DNA from 3 places in the Mesorhizobium sp. M0768 genome. Region 2 is predicted to be linked to each of the others. Evidence: riboswitches for the same ligand, from Rfam matches in the RefSeq annotation. Region 2 holds a riboswitch; each other region holds the start of a gene.

Region 1 (5,307 bases), on a different contig from region 2:
TGTGCGCAGAGCCGTTCGTGGCGTTCGCTCGCCGCGTCATAGGCAGGGCGGATGGCGCGGATGGCGAACGGCATCGCCATCACTGCATTGACCGCAACGACCATGACAGGGGCGATCGCAAAGACATCGCCGACGGTGCGCAGGAGCAAGAACCAGCCGGCACCGATGACGATGGGCGGCACCACCAGGACGAACCCCGCACCGGTGTCGGCCAGGTGTTCGAGCAGCGTCCTCCTGCCGCTCCGCCGGGTGAGCGCCAGCGCCCGGCGCGCCATCACCAGCGACAGCGACAACGCCACAGAGAGCAGCGCCGACAGGAGGGAGAGCACGGCACTGGTCGCCGTCGCTTGCCGCACCGCGCTCTCGCCGGCCAGGCGGCCGAGATCGGCGCCAAGCCCGGCTGCCAGCGTGGCCGCCATCGGCCCGGCGACAAACAGCAGTGCGAGCCCGATCGCCAGCGCGTTCAGCACGGTCTCGGCCGCACCGGCTGAAAAATACCGGCGCGGCGCCACCGGCAGATTGGCGTCGCCGGTCATATTGGCGCCAAGCCGCGTCAAGGCCAGCACGACGACGAAGGTCAGGGCAATCTGCAGCAAGGTCAGCGTCACCGCCCGCGCCGGGTCGAAGTCGAAACGCAGCGCCTGGTAGATGGCAACCTCCAGCGTCGTCGCGCGCGGCCCGCCGCCGAGCGTAAGCACGATGGTGAAGGAGGTGATGCACAGCATGAAAACGAGCCCGGCAACGCCCGGCAGGGCCGCACGCAACGGCGGCCATTCGATCAGCCGGAAGGCCGGCGCAGCCCCCATGCCAAGCTGGCTCGCCAGCCGCCATTGGTTAGCCGGCACGGTCTGCAACGCCTCCAGGAACAGCCGCGTCGCCAGCGGCAGGTTGAAGAAGACATGGGCAACGAGTATGCCCGACAGGCCATAGATGCCGGGCCAGCTCTGGCCGCCTAGCGCGCCCAGCGTGCCGGCAAAATAGCCGGCGCGGCCATAGAGCGCCAAGACACCGAGTGCGGCAACAATGGCCGGCAGCGCCAGTGGCACGGCGAAAAGCTGGAGGATGAAGCCTCGCCCGAAAAAACGCGGATGCCGCGACAGGGCGCGCGCGACGAACAGCGCCGGTGCAACGGAGAGCAGGGTCGACAGCAGAGCCTGCCAGAGCGTGAAACGGACGACGCGCAAGAGATAGGAATCGAAAGCGGAGGCGGCGCCGGACAGGTCGCGTGTGGCTTCGACGACGAGCCCGGCGAATGCACCGCCGATCAGCAGCGCGATGGCGGCGAGCGCGACGATGCCGGCAGTGACGCGGGGATCGGCCGGATGACGCGTAGGCATGTCGCGCTACCCGACACTACGACAGGCGTAGATCGAAGGAAATACCTGGCAAAGGCCGAGCCCACCCCTCTCTGGCCTGCCGGCCATCTCCCCCTCAAGGGGGGAGATTGCGCACTCAGCCGCCTTCGCCAATCTCACAAGTGGCAGGACGAGGAGAGGCGACAAAGCTGCCGATCTCCCCCTTGAGGGCAGGGCTATCGCATTTGGATTCTTACGAAGTTGGACCCCCACCCTAACCCTCCCCACAAGGGGGAGGGAACGCTGCCGCATGCCCTTACTTCCCCTTTTGGCGCCGAAAGGCAGACAATTTGCCGAGGTCAGTGCCAACGGAAGTCTCCCTCCCCCTTGTGGGGAGGGGTTAGGGGTGGGGGTACGTCGTAGAGCGAAAGCCTCGGCGTTCCATCTGCGATAGCCGTGCCCTTGAGGGGGAGATGGCCGGCAGGCCGGAGGGGGGTGGCTTGGCGCAAACATCCGACGAGGCTTGAGCCCTACCTGCTCATCGCCGCAAGCCACTCATCGACCCAGGCCTTGCGGTTGGCCGCGACGTCTTCCGGGCTGAACAGCAAGGTCTTGGTCGGCTTGACCAGCTTGTCGAACGCCGGGTTGAGCGGCTTGTCGGTTTTGCCGGCCGGGAACATCCAGTTGGTTTCGGGAATGACATCCTGGAATTTCGGTCCGGTCATGAAGGCAATGAACTTTTCCGCCAGCGGGTTCTTCGCGCCCTTGGTGGTGATCCCCGCAACCTCGATCTGCAGATATTCGCCCTCCTCGAAGGACGCCGCCTGGTAGCGCTCGGTGTTTTCGGCGACCATGTGGTAGGCCGGCGAGGTGGTGTAGGACAGCACCATCGGCGCCTCGCCCTTGGTGAACAGGCCGTAGGCCTCGCTCCAGCCCGGCGTTACCGTCAGCACCTTCGCCTTGAGTTTGGCCCAGGCTTCCGGCGCCTTGTCGCCATAGACCGACTTGACCCACAGCAGCAGGCCAAGGCCCGGCGTCGAGGTGCGCGGATCCTGGATGACGATCTTCTCTCCGGCATCGCCCTCGACCAATTCCCTGAGGCTCTTCGGCGGGCTCTTCAGTTTTTCGGTGTCGTAGACGACGGCGAAATAGCCATAGTCGAACGGCACGAAAATATCGTCGCTCCAGCCGCCCGGTACATTGACGCCCGAGACGGCGCCGTGCGGCGAAAACAGGCCGGTTGCCTTGGCGTCGGCGGTTAAGTTGGTATCGAGGCCAAGTACGATATCGGCCTTGGTCGCGGCGCCTTCCAGCTTCACACGGTTGAGCAGCGCCACGCCGTCGGCGACCGAGACGAATTCGACGACGCAACTGCATTCGGCCTCGAAGGCCTTCTTCACTGCCGGTCCCGGACCCCAATCGGCGGTGAAGCTTTCATAGGTATAGACCGTCAGTCTATCCTGTGCCGATGCCTGCCCTGGCAGGGCGAGCGCGGATGCCGCAACCAGGACAATTGAGACAAGAGAGTGGAAAAAACTGCGCATCGGCGCCTCCTTCGTTCGCGTTGAAAGGAATTGAGGCGTCGGGCTGTCCGAAACGTCTAATCCCTCCGCCGGTACAAACCGGATCAGGTTCAGCGGGTTGGCAGTCTTGCCTCTCAGCCGGTCCGCGAAGATCGCGTCCGGCACCCCGTTAGAGCGTTGCGACACATAGGCCCGGCCGAAGTGCTGCGCAAGCGGAAGTTTGCCGGACATCCAAAGCCCAGCCTTCCGTTTCGTCTGCCGTTTCATCTTCCGTTTCCGGGGCAGGGCTGGTAAGGGCCACGAGATATGAGCACATTCACCATCCTGCTTGGCGGCGATCTCATCCGCACGCCGCTGCTCGACCGCCAGGTCGAAGGCTCGCGCGTCATCGCCGCCGACGCCGGCATCGGCCATGCCCGTATGCTGGGCCTGAGGCCGGAACTCTGGGTCGGCGATTTCGATTCGGTGCCTGCCGAGTTGCCGGAGGATCTGGCCGCCGTGCCACGGCAGGTGTTTCCTGCCGAAAAAGACAAGACCGACGGTGAACTCGCTATCGCCGCCGCGCTCGAACGCGGTGCGACCAGCCTTGTGCTCGCAGGCGCCTTCGGCGGCAAACGTACCGACCACATCTTCCTGCATCTGGCGCTGAGCGTCCGGCTGGCGGAAGGCGGGACGGAAGTGCTTTTGACCAGCGGCGCACAGGAAGGCATTCCCTTGCTGCCGGGAAAGACTGGCTTCGACTATGCCGACGGCACGCTGTTTTCGGTGCTCGGCTTCTCCGATCTCGCCGGCCTGAGCGTCACCGGCGCCAAATGGCCGCTCGACCATGTCGAGGTTGCGTTCGGCTCGTCGCTGACCATTTCCAACGAGGTCAATGGCCGGCTCGAAATCGCGCTGGCCAGCGGCCGCGCGCTGCTGCTCGCGCATCCCTACCCTCTTCCGGAAAGCTGAGCCCAGAAAGCTGATATGGCGCCGCCACTTCTCAATCTCGACGGGATAAAGCTGACCTTTGGCGGCACGCCGTTGCTCGACGGTGCCGCCCTGACGGCCTCGGCTGGCGACAAGATCGCCCTGGTCGGCCGCAACGGCTCTGGTAAGTCGACGCTCCTCAAGATCGCCGCCGGGCTGATCGAACCGCAGGATGGCGAAGTCTTCCGCCAGCCCTCGGCAACCGTGCGCTACTTGCCGCAAATGCCCGACATGGACGGTTTTGCGACCGTCCGCGCCTATGTCGAGGCGGGGCTCGGGCCCGCCGACGATCCCTACCGCGCCACCTATCTGATGGAGCATCTCGGCCTGACCGGCGAGGAACGGCCGAACGACCTTTCCGGCGGCGAGGCGCGGCGCGCCGCCCTCGCCCGCGTCATGGCGCCGGAGCCCGACATTCTCCTCCTCGATGAGCCGACCAATCATCTTGACCTTTCGGTCATCGAATGGCTGGAGGAGGAGCTTGCCCGCACCTCCTCGGCACTGGTCGTCATCTCGCATGACCGCCGTTTTCTCGAGCGCGTGTCACGCGCCACAATCTGGCTCGACCGCGGCCAGACCCGCCGTCTCGACAAGGGCTTTGGCTATTTCGAGGAATGGCGCGACACGGTGCTGGAGGAGGAAGAGCGCGAGCAGCACAAGCTCGGTCGCCAGATCGTGCGCGAGGAGCACTGGCTGCGCTATGGCGTGACAGCGCGGCGCAAGCGCAACATGCGCCGGCTCGGTGAGTTGCAGACCATGCGCCAGCGCTTTCGTGGTCATCGCGGCGCCGAGGGTGCGGCGACGATGACAGCCAGCGACGCCGCCGAATCCGGCAAGCTGGTGATCGAAGCCAAGAACATCGAGAAGACCTTTGGCGATCTGACCGTGGTCAAGGGATTCTCGACCCGAATCCAGCGCGGCGATCGCGTCGGTCTGGTCGGGCCGAACGGCGCCGGCAAGACGACGCTGTTGAAGATGCTGACCGGCGAATTGAAGCCGGACGCGGGCACGGTGCGGCTCGGCACAAATCTGGAGATCGCCACGCTCGACCAGAAGCGCGAAGCCGTCGACCCGCAGGAGACATTGGCGCAGTATCTCACCGACGGGCGCGGCGAGAACCTCGTCATCAATGGCGAGCAGCGCCACGTCGTCTCTTACATGAAAGACTTCCTGTTCAAGCCGGAACAGGCGCGCACGCCGGTGCGCGAGCTTTCGGGCGGCGAGCGGGCGCGGCTGATCCTCGCCCGCGTTTTGGCGCGGCCGGCAAACCTGCTTGTGCTCGACGAGCCGACCAACGACCTCGACATGGAGACGCTGGAGCTGCTGCAGGAATTGGTCGCCGGCTTTGCCGGCACGGTGATCCTGGTCAGCCACGATCGCGATTTCCTCGACCGCACCGTGACCAGCATCATCGCGCCGGATGGTGACGGCCGCTGGATCGAATATGCCGGCGGCTATTCCGACATGCTGGCGCAGCGCGGCGGCACCAGGCTGGACGACCGCAAGGCGCGACCAAAGGC
Region 2 (5,307 bases):
CTCCATGACTGTTGCCGCGTGCGATGGCCGTCCGAGACCAGCATCCACGATCAGCGGGACATCAGGGAAATGTCCGCGCATCGAGCGCAGCGCCATGATGTTGACCGGCCCGAGGGCGGAACCGATCGGTGCGCACCAGGGCATCAAGACCTTGCAGCCCGCCGCAAGCAGCCGCTCGGCGACGACAAGGTCGTCGGTAGTATACGGGAACACCGCAAAACCGTCCTCGCACAGGATGCGGGCGGCTTCGAGCAGACCGAACACGTCCGGCTGCAGCGTGTCGTGATTGCCGATCACTTCGAGCTTGATCCAGGGCGTGCCGAAGACTTCGCGCGCCATTTGTGCGGTCGTGACCGCTTCCTTGACGGAGTGGCAGCCAGCAGTGTTGGGCAGGATTCTGACACCAAGCGACCGGATCAACGACCAGAATTTTTCGCCAGCCCTGCCGCCTGCCATTTCACGGCGCAACGAGACGGTCACCACCGAGGTGCCCGATGCCCTGACTGCATCGGCAAGGATGGCCGGCGAAGGATATTGAGCGGTGCCGAGAAGCAGGCGGGAGGGAAGCGTCGTCCCGAGAAGATCGAACATGCTAGCCCCCCTGCATGGGCGAGAGGATTTCGATCCGGTCGCCGTCGTTCAATTGGAATTCCGCCCGGCTGGCTTTGTGCACGAGGTCGTTGTTGACGGCGGTCGCGAGCCAATCGCCCTCATAGTCAAGCGCGGCAAGCAGCTCGGCCAGCGTGGTGGCGGCAACCTCATGCACTTTGCCGTTGACCATCAGTTTCATGAGCAAGCTCCACGGGTTTGTCGTGATTGAAGACAATTTCGCCCGCCAGGCGCGCCATGGCAGGGGCGAGAAGAAAGCCATGGCGATAGAGCCCGTTGATCGCGACGGTGTCTCCGCTCATTTCGACGCGCGGCAGATTGTCGGGAAAGGCTGGACGGACGCCGACACCGGTTTCAACGATCTCGGCCTCGCCAAAGGCCGGATGGAGGGCATAGGCGGTACCCAGAAGCTCCATCATGGAGCGCGCCGTGACCGGTCTGGCGGACCGGCTTTCAATCATCGTCGCACCGATCATGAACTGGGCGTCGGCACGCGGTACCGCATAGAGCGGAAAGCGCGGATGCAGCAACCGGACCGGGCGCGACAGCGAGAAGTCTGGCGTGTTTAGGATCAGCATTTCGCCGCGAACGCCGCGAAGCCTGTCATCGGCGGCTGCCATTCCCGTGCAATCGATCTGACGATCGAAACCGGAAACATGCCGGGCGTCGGTGCCGAAGTGGAATTTGACACCCATGGCTGCGAGCTTGTCATGAAGTGCTGCCATCGCCTGGCGCGGATCGAGATGGCCCTCATCGGGAAAGAGCAATCCGCGGCGAAAGCGGCCGGCTAAGTCGGGCTCCAGGAGCGCAATTTCGTCTTCGTCGACACGCCGATGGCCCGACGTGCGGCTGGCGAGGCGGTCGAGCTCGCCGGCATCGCGCGGGGCGGCCACGACAAGTGTTCCGCCCCGTGTCACCTGACCCGGCAGCACCGCATCCCACCAGTCGGCAGCGTCACGTCCAAGGTCCAGCACCGGCTGCTCGGCGCTTTCACGCTCGCACCATGGCGCCAGCATGCCGCCGGCGAACCACGACGCATTGCCTCCAAGGCCATGCCGGATCTCGGCGACCGTGACCGTCGCGCCGCGGGCGGCGAGTTCGAAGGCGACGGTGAGGCCGGCGACGCCGGCCCCCTTTATCAGCACCTTCATGACGGCTTACCTGGCTGAGGCGTGAGCGGTGCGCCGGTCTCGTCCGCTGGCACGTAGAGATCGCCGCCCTCGCGGTATTTCGCCGCCATCGCCGCCATGCCCTCTTTCTGTGCCTCGGCGCGGATGTCGTGAGAGATACGCATCGAGCAGAATTTCGGTCCGCACATCGAGCAGAAATGCGCCAGCTTGTGCGCCTCCTTGGGCAAGGTCTGGTCGTGGAAGGACCGTGCGGTTTCGGGGTCGAGCGACAGGTTGAACTGGTCCTCCCAGCGGAACTCGAAGCGCGCGCGGGAAAGGGCGTCATCCCTGACTTTCGCCGCCGGGTGGCCCTTCGCCAGGTCGGCCGCGTGCGCTGCGATCTTGTAGGTGATCACGCCGGTCTTGACGTCATCGCGGTCGGGAAGGCCGAGATGCTCCTTGGGCGTGACGTAGCAGAGCATGGCCGTTCCGAACCAGCCGATCATCGCCGCGCCGATGCCGGAAGTGATGTGGTCGTAGCCCGGCGCGATGTCGGTCGTCAGCGGTCCAAGCGTATAGAACGGCGCCTCGCCACAGACGGCGAGCTGCTTGTCCATGTTCGCCTTGATCTTGTGCATCGGCACGTGGCCGGGCCCCTCGATCATCACCTGGCAATCTTTCGCCCAGGCGATCTGCGTCAGCTCGCCGAGCGTTTCCAGCTCGGCGAATTGCGCCGCGTCGTTGGCATCGGCAATCGAGCCGGGACGAAGGCCGTCGCCGAGCGAGAAGGAGACGTCATAAGCGCGGCAGATGTCGCAGATCTCCGCAAAGTGCTCGTAGAGGAAGCTTTCCCGGTGATGGTGCAGGCACCATTTTGCCATGATCGAGCCGCCGCGCGAGACGATACCCGTGACCCGGTTAACGGTCAGCGGGATGTAATGCAGCCGCACGCCGGCGTGGATGGTGAAATAGTCGACGCCCTGTTCGGCCTGTTCGATCAGCGTGTCGCGGTAAACCTCCCAGGTAAGATCCTCGGCAATGCCGCCGACTTTCTCGAGCGCCTGGTAGAGCGGCACCGTGCCGATCGGCACCGGCGAGTTGCGGACGATCCATTCGCGGATGTTGTGGATGTTGCGGCCGGTCGACAGATCCATCACCGTGTCGGCGCCCCAGCGGATCGCCCACACCATCTTTTCGACCTCTTCAGCCATCGACGATGTGACGGCGGAGTTACCGATATTGGCGTTGATCTTGACCAGGAAATTGCGGCCGATGATCATCGGTTCGCTCTCGGGATGATTGATGTTGGCGGGAATGATCGCGCGTCCGCGCGCCACCTCGTGGCGGACGAATTCAGGCGTGACGAAGTCGGGGATCGCCGCGCCGAAGGCCTCGCCGTCGCGCTCAAGCTTGCCGTGCAGGATCTCGCGACCAAGGTTCTCGCGGATGGCGACGAACTCCATTTCGGGCGTGATGATGCCAGCGCGCGCATAGGCAAGCTGTGTCACCGCCTTGCCGGTCTGGGCCCGGAGTGGCCGGTTGCGGACTGGAAATTCCGGTGTTAGGCGCTCGCCTGCCGCAAACCCATTGTCTTCTGGCCGGACGTGGCGGCCGTCATAGGCTTCGACATCGCCGCGCGCGGTGACCCATTCATGGCGAAGCCGTGCAAGGCCGTTTTCGATGCTGGTTTCGACAGTCGGGTCGGTATAGGGGCCGGACGGATCGTAAGCGGTCACCGGCGGCTCGCCTGCCGTCGGATGGACGGAGATTTCGCGCATCGGCACCCTGAGCTGCGGGTGGATGGTACCGGATTTGTGGATTTTGCGTGAGGCAGGCAGCGGTCCCGTCGAGACGGCGGGGGTGAGGGCATTCATCTTGAGGCTCCTTTGCTCGTTGCATTGGAGACCCAGTTCTGTGCCGGAAGGATGAAAAGACGCTTCTGTCGACCTGCCGAAACAGGACCTCGGGCGTAAACTCCCGCAAAGCGCTTGCACCGTCCCTACGCCAGTATGAACTGGATCAGGTTCAACGGGTCACTGCGCCGCGAAAGCCAGCAGTATCTCAGCCCCTTGCCGGGACTCCCCTGGTGAATGCGTGAGGTTGGACGGGACCGCTCCGGTTTGTCAAGCGCGTTCTGGCCGCGGCTGATCGGCGGCCGGTCAGACCGTGCGGAAAAAATCGTGCATGTCTCGGCGACAAGTCAAGCGTCGGAGATGAAGGCAGGGACAAGGGAATCGCAAACCGTCGGACTAAAAATCGATCCTGATGATCACACCTTCAATGGGCACCAAAGGTTTGCGCGTAGATCGCCTCGATTCTTCCTGCCTCGTCACTGGTCAGCGCGGCGAATTCCTTCTCGCGCGCGCGGTTCGATAGATGGCCATCATTCTGGTGAAGAAAACGGAAGAGCAGATCGGTCAACCGCTCGGGCATGTCGATAAAGGCGTCCACCTGCTGCCGGAACTGATCGTAGCGCTGCAGAAATGCGGTTTCCTCGGGAAGGTCCCGTTCGATCGTCCGCTGAACGCAAGCATAGAGGAATTCGGCGTGCGGGGTTGCATCGAAGAACCGGTAGAAATCACCGGTGTCATTCAGCACCCGGACGTTGAATTGCGGCGTCGGTTCCCATTCCACCAACGGCAGAAGGCGCTGCGAATAGCTCTCGAGCACGCCCCTGTACTCGTTGATCTGGTCCAGGATCGCGGCCGAGACGGGAAAGACCACTCCCGGCGGATTGAAGCCGCGCATGGCAAGGACGTGGTGGATTAGGTAGCGGTGAATGCGGCCGTTTCCGTCCTCGAACGGGTGAATATAGACAAAGCCGAAGGCGAGGATTGCGGCGGCTACGACTGCATCAAGCTTTTGCGCGGGGCCCTGATCGAACGCCGCCATTCCATCGATTAGCCGCGGCAGGTCCTCGGGCCGAGCGCTGATGTGATCGGGCAAGGGCGTACCGTTGTCTCGATCATGCTCACCGACGAAACCTCCTTCTTTTCGGAAGCCAAGTCTTACGAAACGAGCGTCACCAAGTACAATTCTTTGCAGACGCAGCAGCTCATCGCGATCGATCGGCCAGCGGCCGGCTTCGCCGATGGCGCGGCCCCAGCGCTGGATGCGATCTTGCGGCGGGTGCTCGCCCTCGATCGCATAGCTTGATCGCGAGTCTTTGAGCAAAAGAAAGGCGGCGGTCCGAGCAAGGAGGTCGCGCGGCACGTCCGCTACGATTGCCTCCGCGCGCCGCGGTAGTTCAAGGCCGATGAATTTTTCGAGAATCTTGGTGCGGAACACCAGAGGGCAGAACTCACGCGTGCCGGGGAGATTGTCCCTTACGCGATAGCGCGAAGCGGTCTTGTCGGGTCCGGGCCACTGCAGCTCGGGATCGACAACCGGAATGTATCGTCCGGCCTCCGCGTCCGGCAGATCGATACGCGCGTCCCTCAGCCATTCATATAAAAACCAGATGCGGCGGGCATAACTGCCGGTCGGGCTTTCACGGACCAGCGCCTCGATCGGCGCGGGACCGGTCACTTGGAACAGCCGCTTGAGGACGGCAAGGTCCAGTCCCTCGTACTTGAGCGCAAAGGTCAGG
Region 3 (5,307 bases), on a different contig from region 2:
ACAGTTACCGTCCCATGCTGATAACCACCAACCTTACCGCTGCGCTCGCCTGTGTCTTTGCGCTATGTCAGTCCGTTCCGCTTTGGTCTCGAAACTTGTATTTCTCAGCAATAGCGGCCGTTCAGTCTTGGCTGGACGTCAGCGACTGGCCATGGCTGTTCCCGCCGCGACCCTCACGCGCACCGTTTGGTTCCACCATCCCTTCCCTTCAGCCTGCGCCTGGTCGAGTAGATTCTGCTGAGCGCGGCTGCCGCATCCAACGAGATAACACGGCGTTGGGACCAGACTTTGCTCGCCAGCTAGCGCAGCCCCATAGTGATCTCTGGCATCTCGATGAGCTCGTTGTGTGAATTGCTGGCAAGAAGCATTAGCTGTGGCGCGCCGTCTATCAGGACGAGAGGCTGCTCGACGCGACCGTCAGGTCGGCCGCAATGCCAAGGCCGGCGCGCCTACTGACTCCGTGGTGGAGGCAAGGCTGCGCGTTCAGCGCGTGATTACCGATCATCGCGCTCGCCAAAATGACGGCGTCGTACCGAGCGGTGCCGCCGCATGATGTCTGAACGTCGGGGCTCACAGCAAACAAAGCTGTCGCGATTGAACGAAACTGTCGCGAAGCGAACAGACGAACCGTAGCGGAAACGTTTGCCGTTCGTGCTTGGGTTGATCCGCAAGGCAAAAAGGAAGGAAGAGCGAACCAAGGTCCGCCGGCACACTTGAGCTTCAAGCCGCAGCTGCGTGGTCAGGATGGCACGTCATTTGCAGTAGAAGCCTTTGTGACGGCCCGCCCACAACTAGCGGAGATGACGGGGATGATTTGTACAGAAATGTTGGATGGCGTCGTTTCGGCGATTATTATATTTGTAATAACAATCGCATATTTGTAACAATAACACCCAATCATATTCTCAATTTCTGATGAATATCTGGCGTGACGAGCGCATCAAAACTGCTCAAATTCAACTCAATGCGCATCGTTATCGACTGTTTCCTTAGCAATAGTTCATCACTGACGTCCATTCCTTTTACTCTTTGAACGGAGATCAACAATGAACATTAGGAGCCTCCTCCTCGGCTCAACTGCGGCACTGATTGCCGTTTCCGACGCTCGCGCCGTGACCGCCGTTGCCGAGCCTGACCCGACTGAGTACGTTAAAGTCTGCGACGTCTACGGCTCGGGCTACGTCTACATTTCAGGCACTGAGACCTGCGTGCGCATCGGCGGCTATGTCCGTTACGACGTCGGCTTGGGCCATGTCGGATTGGTTGATCACGCAAGAACCTCGGATGTGAGGACTGGTGAGGATCAGGGCACATGGCAAAACAACACGCGCTTCACATTGAAAACTTGGACCGGCCAGGAGACCGAACTCGGCACGTTGAAGACCTACACCGAAACCCGCATGAACTTCGGCAACCGCGGCGCTTCGGTTTCGGACAGTTCTCGGCCCTATGCCTTCAACGGAGACAGCACTTTGAATTTCGCCTGGATTCAGCTTGGTGGCCTCCGAGTTGGTAAGGACTGGTCGGCCTTCGACATGTTTATTGGCGGCGCGGGTGACGTACTCAACCAGACGCCGGTTCCGTACGGCCCTTTCGATACCAATGTGGTTCAGTATTACTTCGACGTCGGGAACGGCTTTTCGGCCGTGGTTTCGCTCGAAGAAGGCTCGGGCGTGGTCGGCACAATCGACAGCTACGCTCCGCACGTAGTCGGCGGCTTGAAATACACACATGGCTGGGGCGCGATCACCGGCGTTGCCGCTTACGATAGCAACTACGAATCGGTGGCCGCCAAGGTCCGTGTCGACATCAATGTCACCAACAAACTGTTGCTGTTCGGAATGTTCGGCTACGGTTCCAGGGGCAAGCTGAACGACGACTCCACGAACGCGATCGACGCTCATGGTCGCGGCTTCTATAAGATTTGGGGCGGGAACTGGGCTTTCTGGGCTGGCGCCGCTTACGAGCTCAACGAGACAACTTCGTTCAAGCTTCAGCTCTCCGGTGATCAGCTCAAGAACCATGGTGTCGCTGCAAACGTCGCTTATGCGTTTCTTCCAGATCTCACAGTTACGGCGGAACTCGACTATGGCCGATACGGTAACTTCGCCGTCGGCAAGCTGGACGCTTCCAACGTGAATTGGACCAACGCCAACAAGAAGAGCAGTGTCGGCGGAATCCTGCGTTTCGAACGCTCATTCTAACGGATGAAAGGGTTGAGCTCCGAGATCCGGTTGAGCGGACCAATCCCGCAACACTCCAAGAGAACGTCGCATGGAACCTCACGAGATTGGAGCCTCGATCTCGGGGCCGGACGATGTTTCATATCAGATCTGGTCCGGATGATCGCGCAGGCGATATTCATCGCTGTGTTTTGATCTGCAGCTCTTTCATTTCCTCATCCCTTCCGCCCGCTTGACGGACCCTGCCATCCAGCAGTACCCGGCCAGGTTTCAGGTCCGAACTTGAAGGCCCAGTCGGGTCAGGACGTGTTCGACTTGTTGAGCGATTGTGGGGGTGCGGCCCGACGCACTTGAAAATCGCAAATGGATCGCCTCCGTTCAGCCATCCCCGCGGAAATTCGGGCGCGAGAGAACAAGCTCCAGAGCATAAGCGAGGCTGATCGAGGAACAGACGATTCTCAGGCGACGCTCCATCCGATCTTGCGCCTGGCCGAGACGATCGCCCGACGATCACCGGCGCGGGCCGAATGCGCTTGACGAGATAGTTCCGGCCCGCTCAATTTGAGGCATTCACCAGGGGAGTCCCGGCAAGGGGCTGAGATACTGCTGGCTTTCGCGGCGCAGTGACCCGTTGAACCTGATCCAGTTCATACTGGCGTAGGGACGGTGCAAGCGCTTTGCGGGAGTTTACGCCCGAGGTGCTGTTTCGGCAGGTCGACAGAAGCGACTTTTCATCCTCCCGGCACAGAACTGGGTTTCCAATGCAACGAGCAAAGGAGCCTCAACATGAATGCCCTCAGCCCCGCCGTCTCGACGGGACCGCTGCCTGCCTCACGGAAAATCCATAGGTCCGGCGTCCTCTATCCGCACATCAAAGTGCCGATGCGCGAAATCTCCGTCCACCCGACGGCCGGCGAACCGCCCGTCACCGTCTACGATCCGTCCGGCCCCTATACCGACCCGACTGTCGAAACCAGCATCGACAAGGGCTTTGCCCGGCTTCGCCACGAGTGGATCTTGGCGCGCGGCGATGTCGAGGCCTATGAAGGCCGCCATGTCCGGCCGGAAGATAATGGATTCGCAGCGGGCGAACGCCTGACGCCGGAATTTCCCGTGCGCAACCGGCCGCTCAGGGCCAGGTCGGGCAAGGCAGTGACCCAGCTTGCGTATGCGCGCACCGGCATCATCACCCCCGAAATGGAATTCGTCGCCATCCGCGAGAACCTCGGCCGCGAGATCCTTCGAGGCAAGCTGCAGCGCGACGGCGAAAGCTTCGGCGCAGCCATTCCCGATTTCGTCACGCCGGAATTCGTCCGAGAAGAGGGAGCTGGGTCTCGGCCCATCCGGGTAACGATCCTTCGCGCGGCTACGGAAACGATCGCACTTGCCGATTATCGCATAAAAAACTTGTTATCGCACGACTTAAAAAACTTGCAACTCCACAGCATCATTGACTTGTCGCCTATCAGCACTATATACTTGTAATCGCACAGCTCTAAAAAAGTTGCAAAGGCACGGCCATGGCCAAGCCCCATGAAAAACTCGCTGTATCACTGGCCGTCCTCAAAGAGCTGCAGGAGGGTGGGCGGCGCATATTCAAATCAGATGAGCTGACCCGCGTCCACCGGGAGCGGCTGCTGCAGAACGGGTTCCTGCGCGATGTTATCAAAGGCTGGCTCATGTCGACCGGCCCGCAGGCACAGCAGCAAGACACCACCCCCTGGTACGCGAGCTTCTGGGAGTTCTGCTCCCTTTACTGCAATGATCGGTTCGGCAAGGACTGGTTCCTGTCACCGGAGCAGTCGCTGCTTCTGCACGCGGAAGCGCCCACTATTCCGCCTCAGGTGGTGGTGAACACCCCCAAAGGCACGAATAACAAAATCGACCTGCTGTTCGGCACTTCGCTCTATGACCTCAAGGTCAAGGAGATGCCGGCCGAACTGACAGAGAAAAACGGCCAGCGCGTGTTCACTGTCGAGGCCGCCCTTACCCGGGTGCCGGAAGCGTTCTTCCAGCGCGCCCCTATCGAGATGCAGATCGCCATGGCGTCGGTGCGCGACGTATCAACCGTTCTGGCCCTGCTGCTTGATGGCGGCCATTCCGCCGTGGCGGGACGGCTTGCGGGGGCCTTCCGTCGCGTAGGACGCGACTCCTTTGCCGATGAAATCGTGGCCGCCTTCAAAGCCGCCGGCTATGACGTGCGCGAATCCGATCCGTTCGCGGGACAAATTGGAGTGACAACCATTGCGGCGGGCGTACCGCCGTTGGTCGCCCGCCTGCGCGCGATCTGGCAATCGCAGCGCGAAGCCATCATCGAGATATTCCCGAAGGCACCCGGACTGCCGTCCGACAAAGACGCCTATATGAAGTTCGTCGAGGATATCTACGAAAGCGACGCCTACCATTCGCTGTCGATAGAAGGGTACAGCGTCACCCCGGAACTCATCGACCGGGTGCGCGAGGGGAGCTGGAATCCGGAGATTGATGAAGAGGACCGCAAGAACCGGGATGCGCTTGCCGCGCGTGGCTACTACCTCGCATTCCAGAAGGTCAAAGACTCTGTTGCCGCGATCATCAACGGCAAGCCAGCCGGCGCGTTGACGCGGGACACTCACCGGGAGTGGTACCGGGAGCTGTTCGCGCCGTCAGTGACCGCCGGCATCCTCAAAGCCAGCGCGCTTGCGGGATATCGCAATCACCCTGTGTACCTGCGCGGCTCGCAGCACGTGCCGCCGCGTACCGGAGCGGTGGCCGATGGTATGAATGAGCTGTTCGACCTGCTGGAGGCGGAGAAGGAGGCCTCCGTGCGTGCCGTGCTGGGGCATTGGCTTGTGGGCTATGTGCACCCCTATCCGGACGGCAACGGACGGATGGCGCGGTTCCTCATGAACGCGATGCTGGCTTCAGGCGGTTACCCCTGGACAGTCGTCAGAGTCGATGACCGGAAGGCCTACCTCGCAGGGCTGGAGGAGGCGAGCGGCAATATGAATGTGAAAACATTCGCCGCCTTTCTCGCCGAACGGGTGAAGTGGTCTATGGAGAAGGCGGCGTGAGGTCGGTGGTGTGCCATGTTTAACTTGCTTGTCTCGGGCCGCGGCGAGTGGTGGGAAACGCCGCCGTTCAC

Evidence for each region. Region 2 has a riboswitch for thiamine pyrophosphate ahead of thiC (phosphomethylpyrimidine synthase ThiC). Riboswitches for the same ligand answer to the same signal wherever they lie in the genome.
Region 1: linked by a shared signal. The riboswitch ahead of thiB (thiamine ABC transporter substrate binding subunit) and the one ahead of thiC (phosphomethylpyrimidine synthase ThiC) in region 2 are both predicted to bind thiamine pyrophosphate.
Region 3: linked by a shared signal. The riboswitch ahead of NKI08_RS25760 (phosphomethylpyrimidine synthase ThiC) and the one ahead of thiC (phosphomethylpyrimidine synthase ThiC) in region 2 are both predicted to bind thiamine pyrophosphate.

Annotation. Positions count from the first base shown of each region.
Region 1 is NZ_JAMYPD010000004.1:322,316-327,622, forward strand. It holds gene thiP (thiamine/thiamine pyrophosphate ABC transporter permease) at 1-1,337, opposite strand, end outside; gene thiB (thiamine ABC transporter substrate binding subunit) at 1,826-2,839, opposite strand; TPP riboswitch at 2,883-2,997, opposite strand; gene NKI08_RS08260 (thiamine diphosphokinase) at 3,125-3,769, shown strand; gene NKI08_RS08265 (ABC-F family ATP-binding cassette domain-containing protein) at 3,785-5,307, shown strand, end outside.
Region 2 is NZ_JAMYPD010000015.1:22,070-27,376, reverse strand. It holds gene NKI08_RS19405 (thiazole synthase) at 1-591, opposite strand, end outside; gene thiS (sulfur carrier protein ThiS) at 593-790, opposite strand; gene thiO (glycine oxidase ThiO) at 759-1,760, opposite strand; gene thiC (phosphomethylpyrimidine synthase ThiC) at 1,757-3,592, opposite strand; TPP riboswitch at 3,697-3,813, opposite strand; gene NKI08_RS19385 (Fic family protein) at 3,996-5,307, opposite strand, start outside.
Region 3 is NZ_JAMYPD010000025.1:15,506-20,812, forward strand. It holds gene hemN (oxygen-independent coproporphyrinogen III oxidase) at 1-1, opposite strand, end outside; gene NKI08_RS25755 (porin) at 1,047-2,204, shown strand; TPP riboswitch at 2,749-2,865, shown strand; partial or broken gene NKI08_RS25760 (phosphomethylpyrimidine synthase ThiC) at 2,970-3,527, shown strand; gene NKI08_RS25765 (Fic family protein) at 3,704-5,236, shown strand; gene NKI08_RS25770 (prenyltransferase/squalene oxidase repeat-containing protein) at 5,252-5,307, shown strand, end outside.